Regions from separate parts of the Cupriavidus sp. 09_S30 genome, predicted to be linked through region 1. Evidence: predicted binding sites of a transcription regulator. Region 1 holds the regulator's gene; the other holds the start of a gene.
What was found. Region 1 encodes FliA, which starts transcription of late flagellar genes. Its sites were predicted from a motif close to CTAAAGTTTNNNNNNNNNNNGCCGNTA; they were not measured.
Positions count from the first base shown of each region.

Region 1 (7,149 bases):
GGTGCCGAAGTTGATCTCGCTGACTGCGCTGCAGAAGGTGCTGCAGAACCTGCTGGACGAAAGCGTGCCCATCCGCGACATGCGCACCATCCTCGACGTTGTCGCCGAGCACGCCGCCAAGGTCACTGACCCCAACGAACTGACCGCCCTGGTGCGCCTGGCACTGGGCCGCGCCATCACGCAGCACCTGTTCCCCAGCGGGGCGGAGATGCAGGTGATCGGCCTCGATGCCAGCCTGGAGCGCGTAATGACGCAGGCGCTCAACAGCGGTGGCGGCATCGAGCCGGGCCTGGCCGATGCGCTGCTGGAGCAGGCGCGCGCTGCGGTCGAGCGGCAGGAGCAGATGGGCTACAACCCGGTGCTGCTGGTACCGCATCCGCTGCGTCCGCTGCTTGCGCGCTTCCTCAGGCGCACCCTGCCGCAGCTCAAGGTGTTGTCCCATGCCGAGGTGCCGGACAACAGGAATATCAGGATCACCGCGATGATCGGCGGTGCAGCGTGAGGAAGGCGCGATGAGCGTAGCGAAGTTCGTGGCGGCCAACGGCCGTGAGGCCCTGCGTCAAGTGCGCGAGGCCATGGGACCCGACGCGGTGGTGCTGTCCAATCGCACCGTGGAAGGCGGCGTGGAGATCGTCGCCATGCGCGATGCCGACCTTGGCGCGATCTCCGGCAGCGCCCGCCCCTACGTGGCGCCTGTCGAGGAGCGTGCGGACGACGCCGCCCTCGGCGACCTGCGCGGCGAGCTCAAGTCGATGCGCGCCCTGATCGAGCGGCAGTTCGCCGGCATGGCCTCGACGCCTGTGGCCGCGGGCGATCCGCTGCGCGAATCGCTGTTTGCGTGGCTGGCCGGCGCGGGATTCTCGGGCCAACTGGCGCGTACGCTGCTGGCACGCCTTCCGCTCGGCCATGATCGCCCAGCCGCGATGGCCTGGATCCGCCAAGAGCTGGCTCGCAAGGTGCAGGTGCTGGGCGACGACGACGCTCTGTTCGCACAGGGCGGCGTGCTGGCGCTGATCGGCCCGACCGGCGTCGGCAAGACCACCACCACGGCCAAGCTGGCCGCGCGCTTCGTGCTCAAGCATGGTCCCGAGCGGCTCGCCTTGCTGACCACGGACAGCTTCCGCATCGGCGCGCACGAACAGCTGCGCATCTATGGCGACATCCTCGGCGTACCCGTGCACGCGGTGAAGGACGGCGCCGACCTGCGCTTCGCGCTGGATGCGCTCGCCGACAAGCACCTGGTGATCGTCGATACCGTCGGCATGAGCCAGCGCGACCGCAATCTTTCAGAACAGATCGCCATGCTTGCCGGCGTGCAGGCTCCGGTGCAGCGCGTGCTGCTGCTCAATGGCGCCAGCCACGGCGATACGCTCAACGAAGTGGTGCACGCCTATCGCCAGGAGACGGCTGCGGGCGGACAAGGCAGCGGCGGGCTGGACGGCTGCATCATCAGCAAGCTCGATGAAGCGACCCATCTGGGCGCGGTGCTCGACGTGGTGATCCGCCATCGCTTGCCGGTCTTCTATGCTTCGACGGGCCAGCGCGTGCCGGAGCACCTGGAACTGGCCCAGTCGCAGGCCCTGGTCGAGCGTGCCTTCCTGACGCCCCGGCGCGGCTCGGTGTTCGCCGATGCCGACGTGGCGCACCGCCTGGGCGCCGCCGCCGAGGAAGGCGACGCGGCCAGCGCGCCGGCGGCAGACGACATGCTGCGTTCGCTCAGCGACAGCGCCGACGCGGTCGGAACCTGCGTGGCGGAGCTGGAAGCGGGTGCGCAGGGCTTCGGGCTGCTGCGCGGGCTCTGGCAGCAGCGTGAAGACGACACCGTACCGCTGCGCGCGGTGGCCCAGCAAGTGCGCGAGTCGGCCTGCCGGGAAGTCGGCCGCCGCTGCGAGCGCTATGTGCTGGCGCTGGGCGCCAGCGCATCCGTGCAGGCTCCCGGGCGGCGTGCGCCGCAATCGGTGCAGTACGCACTGTGGCTGGCCGACCGCGACGGCTATCCGCTGGCCGCCACCGTCACAGGCGGGCGCGGTGGCGCCGGCGAGGCCGAAGCGACCACGCTGCGGGCCGCGCTGGCCGCCGCGCGTACCGTGGTCAACGTCGTCGATGCCCTGCCAGGCCCGGCGGTGCTGGCCCGCTGGCAGCAGGGCGGGGAGCGCTGGCTCGCCGGGGCCCGCAAGGGCAGCCGTGTGCTCAGCGGCGGCGCTGCCTGGAAGATCGAGACCTTGGCCGAGACGCTGACCTTCCACGCCATGGGCGACGTCTCCGTGCAGGGGCGGGAGGCCGTCCAGTGGCTGGCACAGGTGCCGGTGCGCGTGCCGGAGGGCCCGCTGCAACGCCGTGCCGGCCGCGGTGGCGCCGAGGGCGGCATCGAGGCCAGCCTGCTGGTGTCGCGCCTGGTCGAGCGGGACAGCGGCAAGTCTTTGGAGACGGCCTATCTGCTGTGCGATCCCGAGTTGGCGGGCGAGACCGGGCAACTGGCGCGCTGGGCGCGCTGGGGCCAGGTGGCCGACGCGCGCTTCCGCACGCTGCGGCACGCGCTCGATCATCTTGCCCGCGGCGCGGTGCCCAGTGCTGACGAAGCGCAATGCCGCACCGCCTTGCTGGCGCTGCAGGCCGGCCTGACCGCGCTGCGCCTCGAACATGAACCGACGGCCTCGGCGCCGGCTTTCCTGGCCCGCCTTGCCGGCCGCGTGGCGGGCAAGGGCGCGCAGTCGGGGCAGGGGCCGCTGCTGGTCGAAGGCCTGGCGCGCTTGCTTGCCTTGCTGGACGTGCTGGAAAACTATCCGGCGCGCACTGAGCGCAAGGCTGCGCCGGAGGCCACGCCTCAGGCTGCACCTTTCGCGACCGCGCAGGCCGAAGCACTCGCCGCGCAGGAATCGGCCGGGCGGTATGCCACCGTGCAACTCGCGCCGCTGGGAGAGTAAGTCAGTGCATACTCTGGCATCCGATCAGGCCGAAGGGCTGCGCCGCATGCTGGCACCGCGCACCACGCGCCGTATCGCGGTGGTGGCATGCGAGCCCGGCGCGGGCGCGACCACCGTCGCGCTCGGCCTGGCGAGTGCATTGGCCAGGCAGGGTGAGCGCGTACTGCTGGTCGATGAGGACGAGCGCGCTGCCCGCGCCGCCAGGCTCGCCGGCGCCGCGCCGCGCGCCACGCTGGCTGCCGTGCTGCAGGCGCGCGCCACGCTGGAGGAAGCGCTCGGGCCGGCACACCCGTCCGGCCTCGCCGTGCTGCCCGACGGCGGTGCCTTGCCTGACGCCTCCGCGCTATCCGGCACGCTCGCGGGCTTCCGCACCGTGGTGGCCGATGCGCGGGCCGATGCGCAGGGCGGGCTGTCGCCGCTGTCCGGCATCGCGCACAACCTGCTGGTCGTGATGCGGCCCGAGGCGGCCTCCATCACGGCGGCCTATGCCTGCATCAAGCGCCTGCACCACCGCTATGCCTGCCGCCACTTCCACCTGGTGATCAACGCCGCGTCCGGTGACGGCATCGCCGCCGCGGTCGCGGGCAATCTTGCCCGTACGGCCCGCCAGTACCTCGGTGTCGAGGCTAGCTGTGCCGGCTACCTGCCGCTGGACCCGCTGGTGCAGCAGGGCGAGCAGCTCGGGCGCGGCGTCGTCGACGCCTATCCCGCTGCGCCTGCCACCGTCGCGCTGCGCCGCATCGCCAGCGGCATCGGCGGCTGGCCGCTGCAGGCTGCGCCCGCTCCGTCCGCCTTGTCGTCCTTGTCCCCCATGGCGGGGGAACGGGACCAAGCACGCATTCACTGAAGCCGATGCCCCTCGCCACGCGCTCAGCCCGTGCCGCGCCGCCCACCCGGGCCGAGGCGATGCCGTGCCCGCGCGGCGGGGCCGCAAACTGCTTCGCGCTCTAGGAGCCACGAGAGTTCCACCATGTACACGATTCAGGGAAAGCTCGAACAAACGGATATCGTCAAGGCGCATGCCTCGCTGGTGCGCCGCATCGCACTGCAGCTCGCGGCCAAGCTGCCGGCCAGCGTGCAGCTCGATGACCTGATCCAGGCCGGCATGATCGGCCTGCTTGACGCGGCCAAGCGCTATGAAGACACCCATGGCGCCCGCTTCGAAACCTATGCCAGCCAGCGCATCCGCGGCGCCATGCTCGACGAGGTGCGCGCCAACGACTGGCAGTCGCGCAGCCTGCGCCAGTTCACGCGCCGGATCGAGCGCACGGTGCGCGGCCTGGAGCAGAAGCTGGGCCGCGCACCGCTGGATTCCGAGGTGGCAGAGGCGCTGGAGATGCCGCTGGACGAATACCAGCTGCTGCTCAACGAGGTGCACGGCTGCCAGCTGCTGCACTACGAAGACTTCGAACGCTCCGGCGAAGAGGATTTCCTGGACCGCCACCTGGGCGGCAGCGACGACGGCGATCCGCTGCTGGTGCTGATGGAAAGCGGCATGCGCGAGGCGCTGGTCCGCGCCATCGACCGCTTGCCGGAACGGGAAAAGCTGGTCTTGTCGCTATGCTACGACCAGGAATTGAACCTGCGCGAAATCGGCGCGGTGCTCGAAGTCACAGAGTCGCGCGTCTGCCAGATCCGCGGCCAGGCGATCACGCGGCTGCGCAACCAGCTGCGGGGCCTGCTTTGATGCGCGCCGGCGGCCCGGCAACGGCGTCGCCGTGCGGTGCACGCGTGCCGCGGGCTGTCTGTGTGTTCTGCATCGCGACGTCGTCGCTCGTGCTGGCCGGCGGCACGGCGCGCGCGGCCGATACTGGGCCTAGCTTTTCGTGGTCGGCGTCCGTGCAGGGACCCGCACTGCATAGCCGCGGCATGCGCACGATGTCGCCGCCCATCCTGCCCAATTACCGGCCGCCGCAGGCCGCAGGCGTGGTGACGGCGGTGCGCTGGCATTACACCTTTGTCGGCGGGATTCCGCCGGACCTGCAGGCCTATCTGTGCAATTCGGTGCGCTGCGTGATGCTGCCCGATGCCCAGGGCCGCACCGACGCCTTTCGTGGCGACGACGCCGGCCAGGGTTTTGTCTTTGCCTTCATGGTGCCGGGACGCGGCGCGCTGACGCCCGTGCTGCAGGGGCGTTCCGATCAGGTCATCGTGAATTTCCGCTAGTCCGCTGGATCATTGAACTAGGGGTGCGGCAGGCGGGCTGTGGGCCGCACGCCGGCCCGTGGCTTCGGTGTGCCTGCCCGGTGCATTGCCCGCGCAGGTCAGCGTGGGCGACCGGCGCCCGGGGATTGCCCCGGGGCGCCGGCATTGTTCAGCCGCAGGCCAGGCTGACGCCGGGCGTCGCGCCTTCGGCGCGGCCGTTGCGGCCGTACAGGCCGGCATCGGTGCCGCGCTGGCGCAACGTATGCAGCGCAGCGCTGGTGAATTCGAGGTGAGCGTTGATCACGGCGCCGTTCAGTTCACTGGCGTCGCGCGCGGATTGCGCTGCCAGCCGCAGGTCACGCCACGCCAGCGTGACCGCCGGATCGATGCGCAGCCCGACCAGCTGGCCGCTCGCGTCGGCCCGGATGCCGGCCGCGCGCATCTGCGCCTCGCGCGCCGCGCTCATGTCGGCCAGTGCGCGTGCCAGAGCGGTCTTGCGCTCGAGCAGGGTACTGAGCGCGGCGAAATCGCCCGACTTCATCGCCTCGCGTTCCTCGGCCAGCGCGCCGGCAAATGCCGACACGGCCTCGGTTTCGTGCTGCAGGCTACGGATCAGGCTCATTTCATTCTCCGCGGATAGAGGGCTGCTGTTGACCTACTTGTTCTGATGCAGCTCGCGCAGCGAGGCGAGCAGTCCATCGGCGATCTTGCTCGGGTCGATCTTGATCCGGCCTTCCACGATGGCCTGGCGGATCTCCTCGACGCGCGCGGTGTCGATGTCATCGTCGCTGTCCTGTACCAGGCCCGCGCCGATCGCGCGGACCTGGGCGGCCAGCGGGCTGACGTGCACGTCGCCCGAGGCCTGCACCGGCGACGCTGCGCTGGCGGCCGGGGCGGCGCGCGTGGCGCCGTCAGCGGGCTCGCCAGGCCGAGACGAGGTGGATTGATTGATCTTCACGGGTGTTCCTTGCTGGGTTCCTCTGGCATATCGGAAGTTCGGCGCGGAACTTTAGGCCGACTTCGCCTGGCCAGTGATGGCCTGGTCGGCATTGTCGCATGGCCGGCAGGGGCCGGCCCGGCACTGCTCCCGCGCCAGTGCCAGCCCGGATTACTGCTGCAGGACCACGGTGTCGGCACTGCGCGCGATCCCGCCGACCACCTGGCCGCTCTTCAGGCGAACCTGGACCGGTGCGCCGACGGCGGCCTCGGTCAACACCCGGCCTTCGCTGCTGACCTGGAAGGCCTCGCCCTCGACGGTCACCGTCACGACCTGGCCGGGGCGCATCGCCGCCGGCTTCTTCAGCAGGTCGGCGCGGACCGGGGAGCCCGCTGCGATGCGGTTGGCCGCCACCGCGCCTGCCACCTGGGCCGGATCGGTCACCACCGCGCGCGGCAGGGTGGAAAGATCGCCCTGGCGCACTTCGAGATCGGCGGGCGCGATCGGCTCGCCCGGTGCCAGCGCGCGCGCGGCCACATAGTAGTCAGCCATGACGGCCACCTGCGCCTGCAGGTAGCGGATCCATGGCCGTTCGCCGCCGCAGCGCACGCCGACCGTCACCCGGCCCCATGGCGAGCCACCGGCCGGCAGGAAGGGATCGGGCAGGGGGCAGTCCGGCGCGCGTCCGCCCGAAGGCGGTACCACCTGGATGCTGACCTTGCCTGGCAGCCCGGCGGTCTGACGCTCGAGGAATTGTTGCACGGCGCGGCGCACCGGGTCGTCGGCGAACGGGCTGACGGGGGCGCCGGCCTGGCCGGCGCGCGGCGGCGCAGCCTGCGTGGCGGCCACGGCCAGCATCAACAGCAGCGGGCCTGCGCGATAGAGCGGCTTCATCTCTTCTTCCCAGCATGGAACGCGCGCCAGGAGTCGGCTGCGCGTATCGGAACGCCTCACATTGTAGGCAGGCGTGCTGCGCGCTTGGGAGGGAAATGCGCGGGTTTCCGTCGCCTATTCATGCGATTGCCCTGGCGGAGCCACACCTAAGATGGCATGCCTGAAGAAGCATTGCGGTGGCAGGTGCCGCCCATGTTCTCCCTTCCACGCGAGATGCAGACATGATTGACAGACTCGACGCGGCATTCC
Region 1 is NZ_JBXOWI010000002.1:302,784-309,932, forward strand. It holds gene flhA (flagellar biosynthesis protein FlhA) at 1-502, shown strand, start outside; gene flhF (flagellar biosynthesis GTPase FlhF) at 513-2,924, shown strand; gene AC1Z3O_RS21535 (MinD/ParA family ATP-binding protein) at 2,929-3,771, shown strand; gene AC1Z3O_RS21540 (RNA polymerase sigma factor FliA) at 3,895-4,611, shown strand; gene AC1Z3O_RS21545 (flagellar protein FlhE) at 4,611-5,090, shown strand; gene AC1Z3O_RS21550 (flagella synthesis protein FlgN) at 5,239-5,691, opposite strand; gene flgM (flagellar biosynthesis anti-sigma factor FlgM) at 5,725-6,027, opposite strand; gene flgA (flagellar basal body P-ring formation chaperone FlgA) at 6,178-6,900, opposite strand; gene flgB (flagellar basal body rod protein FlgB) at 7,122-7,149, shown strand, end outside.

Region 2 (7,149 bases), on a different contig from region 1:
GTGCTGGGCCTGGGCGAGTTCCACCTGCGCTGCCTGCTGGAGCGGCTCACGGAACAGTACAAGCTGGAAGTGGTGACGCGCCCGCCGAAGATCGCCTACCGCGAAACCATCGGCGGCAAGGCCGAAGGCCAGCACCGCCACAAGAAGCAGACCGGCGGCGCCGGCCAGTTCGGCGAGGTCATGCTGCGCGTGGAGCCGCTCGGCCGCGGCATGGGCTTCGAGTTCGTCGATGCGGTCAAGGGCGGCGCGATTCCCGGCCAGTTCATTCCCGCCGTCGAGAAGGGCATCCGCCAGGTGCTGGAGTGCGGACCGCTGGCCGGCTTTCCGATGCAGGACGTGCGCGTCACCGTATACGACGGCAAGAGCCACCCGGTCGACTCCAAGGAGGTGGCCTTCGCCACGGCTGGGCGCAAGGCCTTCATCGACGCCGTGCTCAAGGCCCGCCCGAGCGTGCTCGAGCCGATTGTCGATATCGAGGTGGTCACGCCCGAGACGGCGATGGGCGACATCATCGGCGATCTTTCGGCCAAGCGCGGCCAGGTGCGCGGCACGCGCTCCGGGGTCAGCCACAGCGTGATCGTCATGGGCAAGGTACCGCTTGCCGAACTCAACGACTACCAGACCCGCCTGAACAGCCTCACCGGCGGCCACGGCAGCTACACCATCCAGTTCAGCCACTATGACCCCGTGCCGCCGGGGCAACAGGACCAGATGGCCTCGCGCCACAAGTCGAAAGGAGACGGCGCGGGCTGAGGGGCGCTGCCCCGGGCGCTAACTGCCACGCCCTGCGCCGCCCTGCTCCGCACGCCGCCCGGCGGCCGCCTGCGTGGCACTACGCCCGCGCTCGGCGGCGCGGCGCCGCCGTCGCGGCACGGGCCTGCAGGCCCGCCAGAAAGATGTCGCCTGCCCGCTCGGCAAGGGCCAGATGGTCGATGGGCTCGTCCACGCCCGGCTCGAACTCGATGCGCCGGTCAAGGATCAGCAGCGCCAGTCCGTGCGCCAGGCTCCACGCCGCCATGGCTTCCGCCGTCGCCGGCATCGCAATGTCCAGCGCCTCGATTGCCTTGCGCACCGCATCCAGCGCGCGGAAACCCGCCTGCGCCATCTGCGGATGGTCGGCCTTGCGCAGCTCGGGGCCGAACATCAGGCGGTAGATGGCCGGCTCCGCCGCCGCGAACTCGAGATAGGCGCGCAGCAGGTCGGCGAAGCGCGACGCCGGCTTCGGGCGCTTCGGCAACGCCTCGAAGCGGGCATGCAGGCGTTCGAAGCCGCGCGCGGCCACGTCGGCCAGCAAGGCCTCACGATTCGCGTAGTGGCGGTAGGGCGCGGCATGCGAGACGCCGACCGCGCGCGCCACTTCGCGCAGGCTGACTTCCGCCACGCCGCGCGTCTTGAGGATGCGCTCGGCCTCGTCTCTCAGGGCGGCCTGCAGGTCACCGTGGTGGTAGCGCGCCGCCGCGGCGCGCTTGGCTGGGCGTGTCATCGGGTCCTCATGGTCTGGGTTAGCCGTCATTGCTCGATGTTGACAGCGCGATGTTGACAGCGCGATGTTGACAGCGATTACATCTATTGCTAGTTTATGTTTCCACTGACAACATTGGAAGCCCCGGATAGCACTACACCGCCTCAGCCAGGCGGTCCCTGCCGGGGCCGGCGATTCCCGGGTGCGCGCCAGCGGCGCGGCGCCCGCTCATCATTGGCCGGGACGGCTCCCGGCATCTGGAGACTTCCATGCTGAGTCGAAGATCCTTCCTGCGCCGCAGCGCAGGCGTCGCCGGAGCGCTCGGCGCACTGGTGATCGGCTGGTCGGTGATGCCCCCTCGCCAGCGCCTGCTCACCGCGGATCCGCTGCCGCTGGGCCCGGCGCAGGCGGGCCTGAACGGCTGGGTCAAGATCGCAAGCGACGACACCGTCACGGTGGTGATCGCCAAGTCGGAGATGGGCCAGGGCGTGTACACCGGCCTGGCCATGCTGCTGGCCGAGGAGCTCGACGCCGACTGGTCCCGGGTCAGGGTCGAGCAGTCGCCGATCGACAAGATCTACAACAACCTCGCGGCGACAGTCGACGGCCTGCCCTTCCACCCCGACAACGACGGCACCCTCAAGCACGTGGCGGGCTGGATGACCGGCAAGCTGATGCGCGAGATCGGCACCATGATGACGGGCGGCTCGTCCAGCATCAAGGACCTGTGGCTGCCCATGCGCGAGGCAGGTGCCTCGGCGCGCGCCATGCTGGTCAGCGCCGCCGCCGCGCAATGGCAGGTGCCCGCGAGCGAGTGCCGCGCCGAGGCGGGCAAGGTGCTGCACGCCTCGGGCCGCAGCGCCAGCTTCGGCGAGCTGGCCGCGCTCGCCGCGCAGCAGCCGCGGCCCGACAAGGTGACGCTCAAGGATCCGTCCCGCTTCAAGCTGATCGGCCAGCCGGTGCACCGCATCGAGGCCGCCGCCAAGCTCGACGGCTCGGCGCGCTTCGGCATCGATGTCACGCCTGACGGCCTGCTCTACGCCAGCGTCGCCATGTGCCCGACGCTGGGCGGCAAGGCAGCCCGCGTGGACAGCGCGGCTGCCGCCGGCCTGCCGGGCGTCGTCAAGGTAGTCGTGTTCGATGCGCACAACGGCGGCAGCGGTGGCGTGGCGGTCATCGCCGACACGCCCTACCATGCCATGCGCGCGCTCAAGCAGGTCAGCGTGCAGTGGGACCATGGCGCGGCCGCCGGCATCTCCAGCGACGCCATCTACCGCCAGCTATCTGAAACCCTGGACAAGGCCCACGGCCACGCCTATTTCAGCCAGGGCGACGTCGACTCTGCGCTCTCCTCCGCCGCGAAGACGGTCAGCGCGGAATACCGCGCGCCCTACCTGGCACATGCCGCGCTCGAGCCCGCCAACTGCACGGTATGGCTCCAGGACGGCGCGGCCACGGTGTGGGCATCCACGCAGGTGCCCCGCATCGCGCGCGACCAGGCCGCCAAGGTGCTGGGCCTTCCGGCGGAAAAGGTCGACCTCAAGGTGCAGTTGCTCGGCGGCGGCTTCGGCCGGCGCCTGGAGGCTGACTACATCGCACAGGCCGCTGCGATCGCACGAGAAGTGCCGGGCCGGCCGGTGCAGACGATCTGGTCGCGCGAGGAAGACATCCGCCACGACTTCTACCGACCCGCCTGCGTTTCCCGCTTCCAGGCCGGGCTGGACAGCGCCGGCGCGCTGGTCGCCTGGCGCAACACCTCGGCCGGCCAGGCCATCATGCCCAATGTGCTGGCGCGCAGCTTCGGCCTGCCAGGCGCCGGGCCCGACAAAACCACGTCCGAGGGCGCCTTCGACCAACCCTATGAATGGCCGAATGCGCGCATCGCCCACGAGATCGTCGACCTGCCCGTGCCGGTCGGCTTCTGGCGCTCGGTCGGCCACTCGCACCAGGCCTTCTTCAAGGAGAGCTTCGTCGACGAAGTGGCGGCGGCCGCCGGCAAGGACCCGGTCGCCTTCCGCGCGAGCCTGCTGGCACACCATCCGCGGCAGCTGGCCGTGCTGCAAAGGGCGGCGGCGCTGGCGGACTGGGGCAAGCCACTCGCGCCCGCGGCCGACGGTGCCAAGCGCGCGCGTGGCGTGGCGCTGCACCAGTCCTTTGGCTCGACCGTCGCCCAGGTGGCCGAGGTATCGATGGCACCGGACAAGCGCATCCGCGTGCATCGCGTGATCTGCGTGATCGACTGCGGTACGCCGGTCAACCCCAACCTGATCCGCCAGCAGATGGAAAGCGCCGTGATCTTCGGCCTGTCGGCGGCACTGTATAGCGAGATCCACGTCGTCAATGGCCAGGTGCAGCAGAGCAACTTCCACGATTACCCCGTGCTGCGCATCCCTGAGTGCCCGCTCATCGAAACCGAGATCATGCCCAGCCAGGCCCACCCCGAAGGCGTGGGCGAGCCGGGCACGCCGCCCATCGCCCCCGCCGTCGCCAACGCCCTGTTCGCCCTCACCGGCCAACGCCTGCGCGCGCTGCCGCTGCGGCTGGCCTGAGCCGCGCCCAACCTGTCCGGAGACTGACATGCCCACACTCAAGATCAACGGCAAGGCCGTGCAAGTGCAGGCCGAGCCCGATACCCCGCTGCTCTGGGTCCTGCGCGGCGAACTCAAGATGACCGGCACCAAGTTCGGCTGCGGCATGGCGCTGTGCGGCGCCTGCACCGTCCACCTGAACGGCAAGCCGGTGCGCTCCTGCGTCACACCGCTCGCCGCCGCCGGCGAGCAGGAGATCACCACCATCGAAGGACTGCGAGGCCCCGAGGCGCAGGCCCTGAGGGCGGCCTGGACCGAACTGGATGTGGTGCAGTGCGGCTATTGCCAGAGCGGACAGCTCATGTCGGCCTGCGCCCTGCTGAAGCAGACGCCCAAGCCCACCGACGCCGATATCGACGCGGCCATGTCAGGCAATCTGTGCCGCTGCGGTACCTATCCGCGCATCCGGGCGGCGATCCATCGGGCGGCTGGCGAGCGGGAGGGTTGAGCGGCCGCGCGGTCCCCCGGCGCTCAAGTTGTGGCGGTCGCGGCCGAAAACACAGAGGCGGGATGCCTGATCGACAGCCCGCTTTCCCGTTCCCCCGTTTAGGCGGGTAAAAGGGCATGCCGCGTCTCTCAACCCTCATGGAAGACTCATGAACACCGCTCTGATCAATTCGCTCAGCGCCACCTCGCCGGGCGACGACCCTGCCGCGCTCCTGATGCTGCGCAAGTCACTCGACCTGCGGGCACAAGGTGTCGCCCAGTTGCTGCAATCCATGCCCGCAGTCGGCGTGAGCGGCAGCAACCCGCCGCATCTCGGCCAGAACATCGACATCAAGGTCTGAGCCAGTCGTACCGCGCGGGCCGCTCCTGCCTGGCCGGAAGCGGCCCGCGCCGTCGATCGTGCAGCAACTGCGCTCAGAACGAGCGCGGCAGGCCCAGGATGTGCTCGGCCACGTACGAGTAGATCAGGTTGGTGGAGATCGGCGCCACCTGGTACAGACGCGTCTCGCGGAACTTGCGCTCGATGTCGTATTCGCACGCGAAGCCGAAGCCGCCGTGGAACTGCAGGCAGGCATTGCCCGCTTCCCAGCTCGCCTTGGCCGCCAGATACTTGGCCATATTGGCCTGGGCGCCCATCGGCTCGTGCGCATCGAACAGTTCGCAGGCCTTCCAGCGCATGAGGTTGGCTGCCTCCAGTTCGATGAAGGACTCCGCGATCGGGAACTGCACCCCCTGGTTCTGCCCGATGGGACGGCCGAAGACCTGGCGTTCCTTGACGTACTTGGTCACGCGGTCCATGAACCAGTAGCCGTCGCCGATGCATTCCGCCGCGATCAGCGTGCGCTCGGCGTTCAGGCCGTCGAGGATGTACTTGAAGCCCTTGCCTTCCTCGCCGATCAGGTTCTCTTCCGGAATCTCCAGGTCCTCGAAGAACAGCTCGTTGGTCTCGTGGTTGACCATATTGGGGATGGGCCGCACGACGAGCCCCTTCTTCTGTGCCTCGTGCAGGTCCACCATGAAAATGGACATCCCCTCGCTCTTCTTCTTCACCTCGGCCAGCGGCGTGGTGCGCGCCAGCAGGATCATGAAGTCGCTATGCTGGATGCGGCTGATCCACACCTTCTGGCCGTTGACGACGTAGCGCCCGTCCTTCTTCTCCGCCTTGGTCTTGATCTTGGTGGTGTCGGTACCCGTGGTCGGCTCGGTCACGCCCATGGATTGCAGGCGCCATTCCCCCGAGGCGATCTTCGGCAGGTACTTCTCCTTCTGCGCCTGGGAGCCATGGCGCAGCAGCGTGCCCATGTTGTACATCTGGCCGTGGCAGGCGCCGGAATTGCCGCCGGAGCGGTTGATCTCTTCCATGATGACCGAGGCCTCGGTCAGCCCCAGGCCCGAGCCGCCGTACTCCTGCGGGATCAGCGCCGCCAGCCAGCCGGCCTTGGTGAGCGCGTTGACGAAGGCCTCGGGATAGGCCCGCTGTTCGTCCACCTTGCGGAAGTACTCGTCGGGGAACTCGGCGCACAGCGCGCGCACGGCGTCGCGGATTTCCTGGTAGTTGTTGGATTGGGTCTGTTCGATCATGGAGGCGTACGACGTATTGGCGATTCGAGACATCGGGGGCTCGCGGTGCAAGCCCTCGCGGTTCAGTTCCTGGGAGATTGCGGCGATCCCGGTTGCACGGAAGCGGATCCGTTCAACCGCGGGCTCAAGCCAGCGAGGCCATGGCCTGCATGGTCACGCCTGGCGGCCCGCAGCACAATCAGCCATTGCGGAAGCGCGTCTTCACGTGTGCTTAAGCCCCCAGCCGAGCCCGCGCCGCGAATGCATGTGGCGCATTCCTGCGTGCGGCCGGCGCCACCGGCCCGACATCCTGCCGCCGGGCCAGCGATTGATTCCCTGGTGTATGCATTGATGTTCCCTGTCGTGGCTTTATCCACCAAGGACGGGCAACTAGAGTGCTCTCCATGAACCACGACCATCGGAACCGAGGAGCCAATATGTCAGTCCAGGAAAGACTTGCAGCGCGTGGCCTGGTGCTGCCCAATCCCCCGCAGCCTCTGGGCAGCTACACCGCGGTGAGCCAGGCAGGCGACCTGTTGTTCGTGTCAGGGCAATTGCCGCTGGCGGACGGGAAAGTGGTCTGGCAGGGCCAGGTCGGCAAGGAGCTGACACTGGAGCAAGGCAAGCGCGCGGCGGAGCTGGCCGCGCTCAACGTGCTGGCGCAGATTCATGCGCATCTGAACGGCTTCGAGCGACTGGATCATATCGTCCGCGTCGAGGGCCACATTACCAGTGCCCCGGGCTGGCTGCAGCAAGCCGCCGTGCTCGACGGCGCGTCCGATTTCTTCGCCGATGTGCTGGGCGAAAAGGCAGGCCATGCCCGCGCGGCCTACTCGCAGTCGCAGCAGCCGGGTAACGCAGCCGTGATCCTCGTCGTGATCGCCCAGGTCAAGCCGCCAGAGCCGATTGCCGCCCAGCGCTGATTCGATCGAAGTGGCTGTCAGTTTCGCACGGAGGTCCTAGTGGCAATGAGTTGGAGAAGCAAGCCGGCTGCTGCTCCACCGCGCCTGAGGCGTGCGGTTGTGAGCGACAGGTGGCGGTGGCAATATAGCGAATTCCCCCGTCAACGTTTGTGAGAATCCGGGAATGCTG
Region 2 is NZ_JBXOWI010000001.1:2,291,661-2,298,809, forward strand. It holds gene fusA (elongation factor G) at 1-753, shown strand, start outside; gene AC1Z3O_RS10875 (TetR/AcrR family transcriptional regulator) at 833-1,483, opposite strand; gene AC1Z3O_RS10880 (xanthine dehydrogenase family protein molybdopterin-binding subunit) at 1,732-4,011, shown strand; gene AC1Z3O_RS10885 ((2Fe-2S)-binding protein) at 4,040-4,498, shown strand; gene AC1Z3O_RS10890 (YjfB family protein) at 4,647-4,838, shown strand; gene AC1Z3O_RS10895 (acyl-CoA dehydrogenase family protein) at 4,912-6,078, opposite strand; gene AC1Z3O_RS10900 (RidA family protein) at 6,495-6,980, shown strand; gene AC1Z3O_RS10905 (DUF6136 family protein) at 7,144-7,149, shown strand, end outside.
Region 2: a site for FliA is predicted at 4,521-4,547, ahead of AC1Z3O_RS10890 (YjfB family protein). Genes of this name have one in related genera too.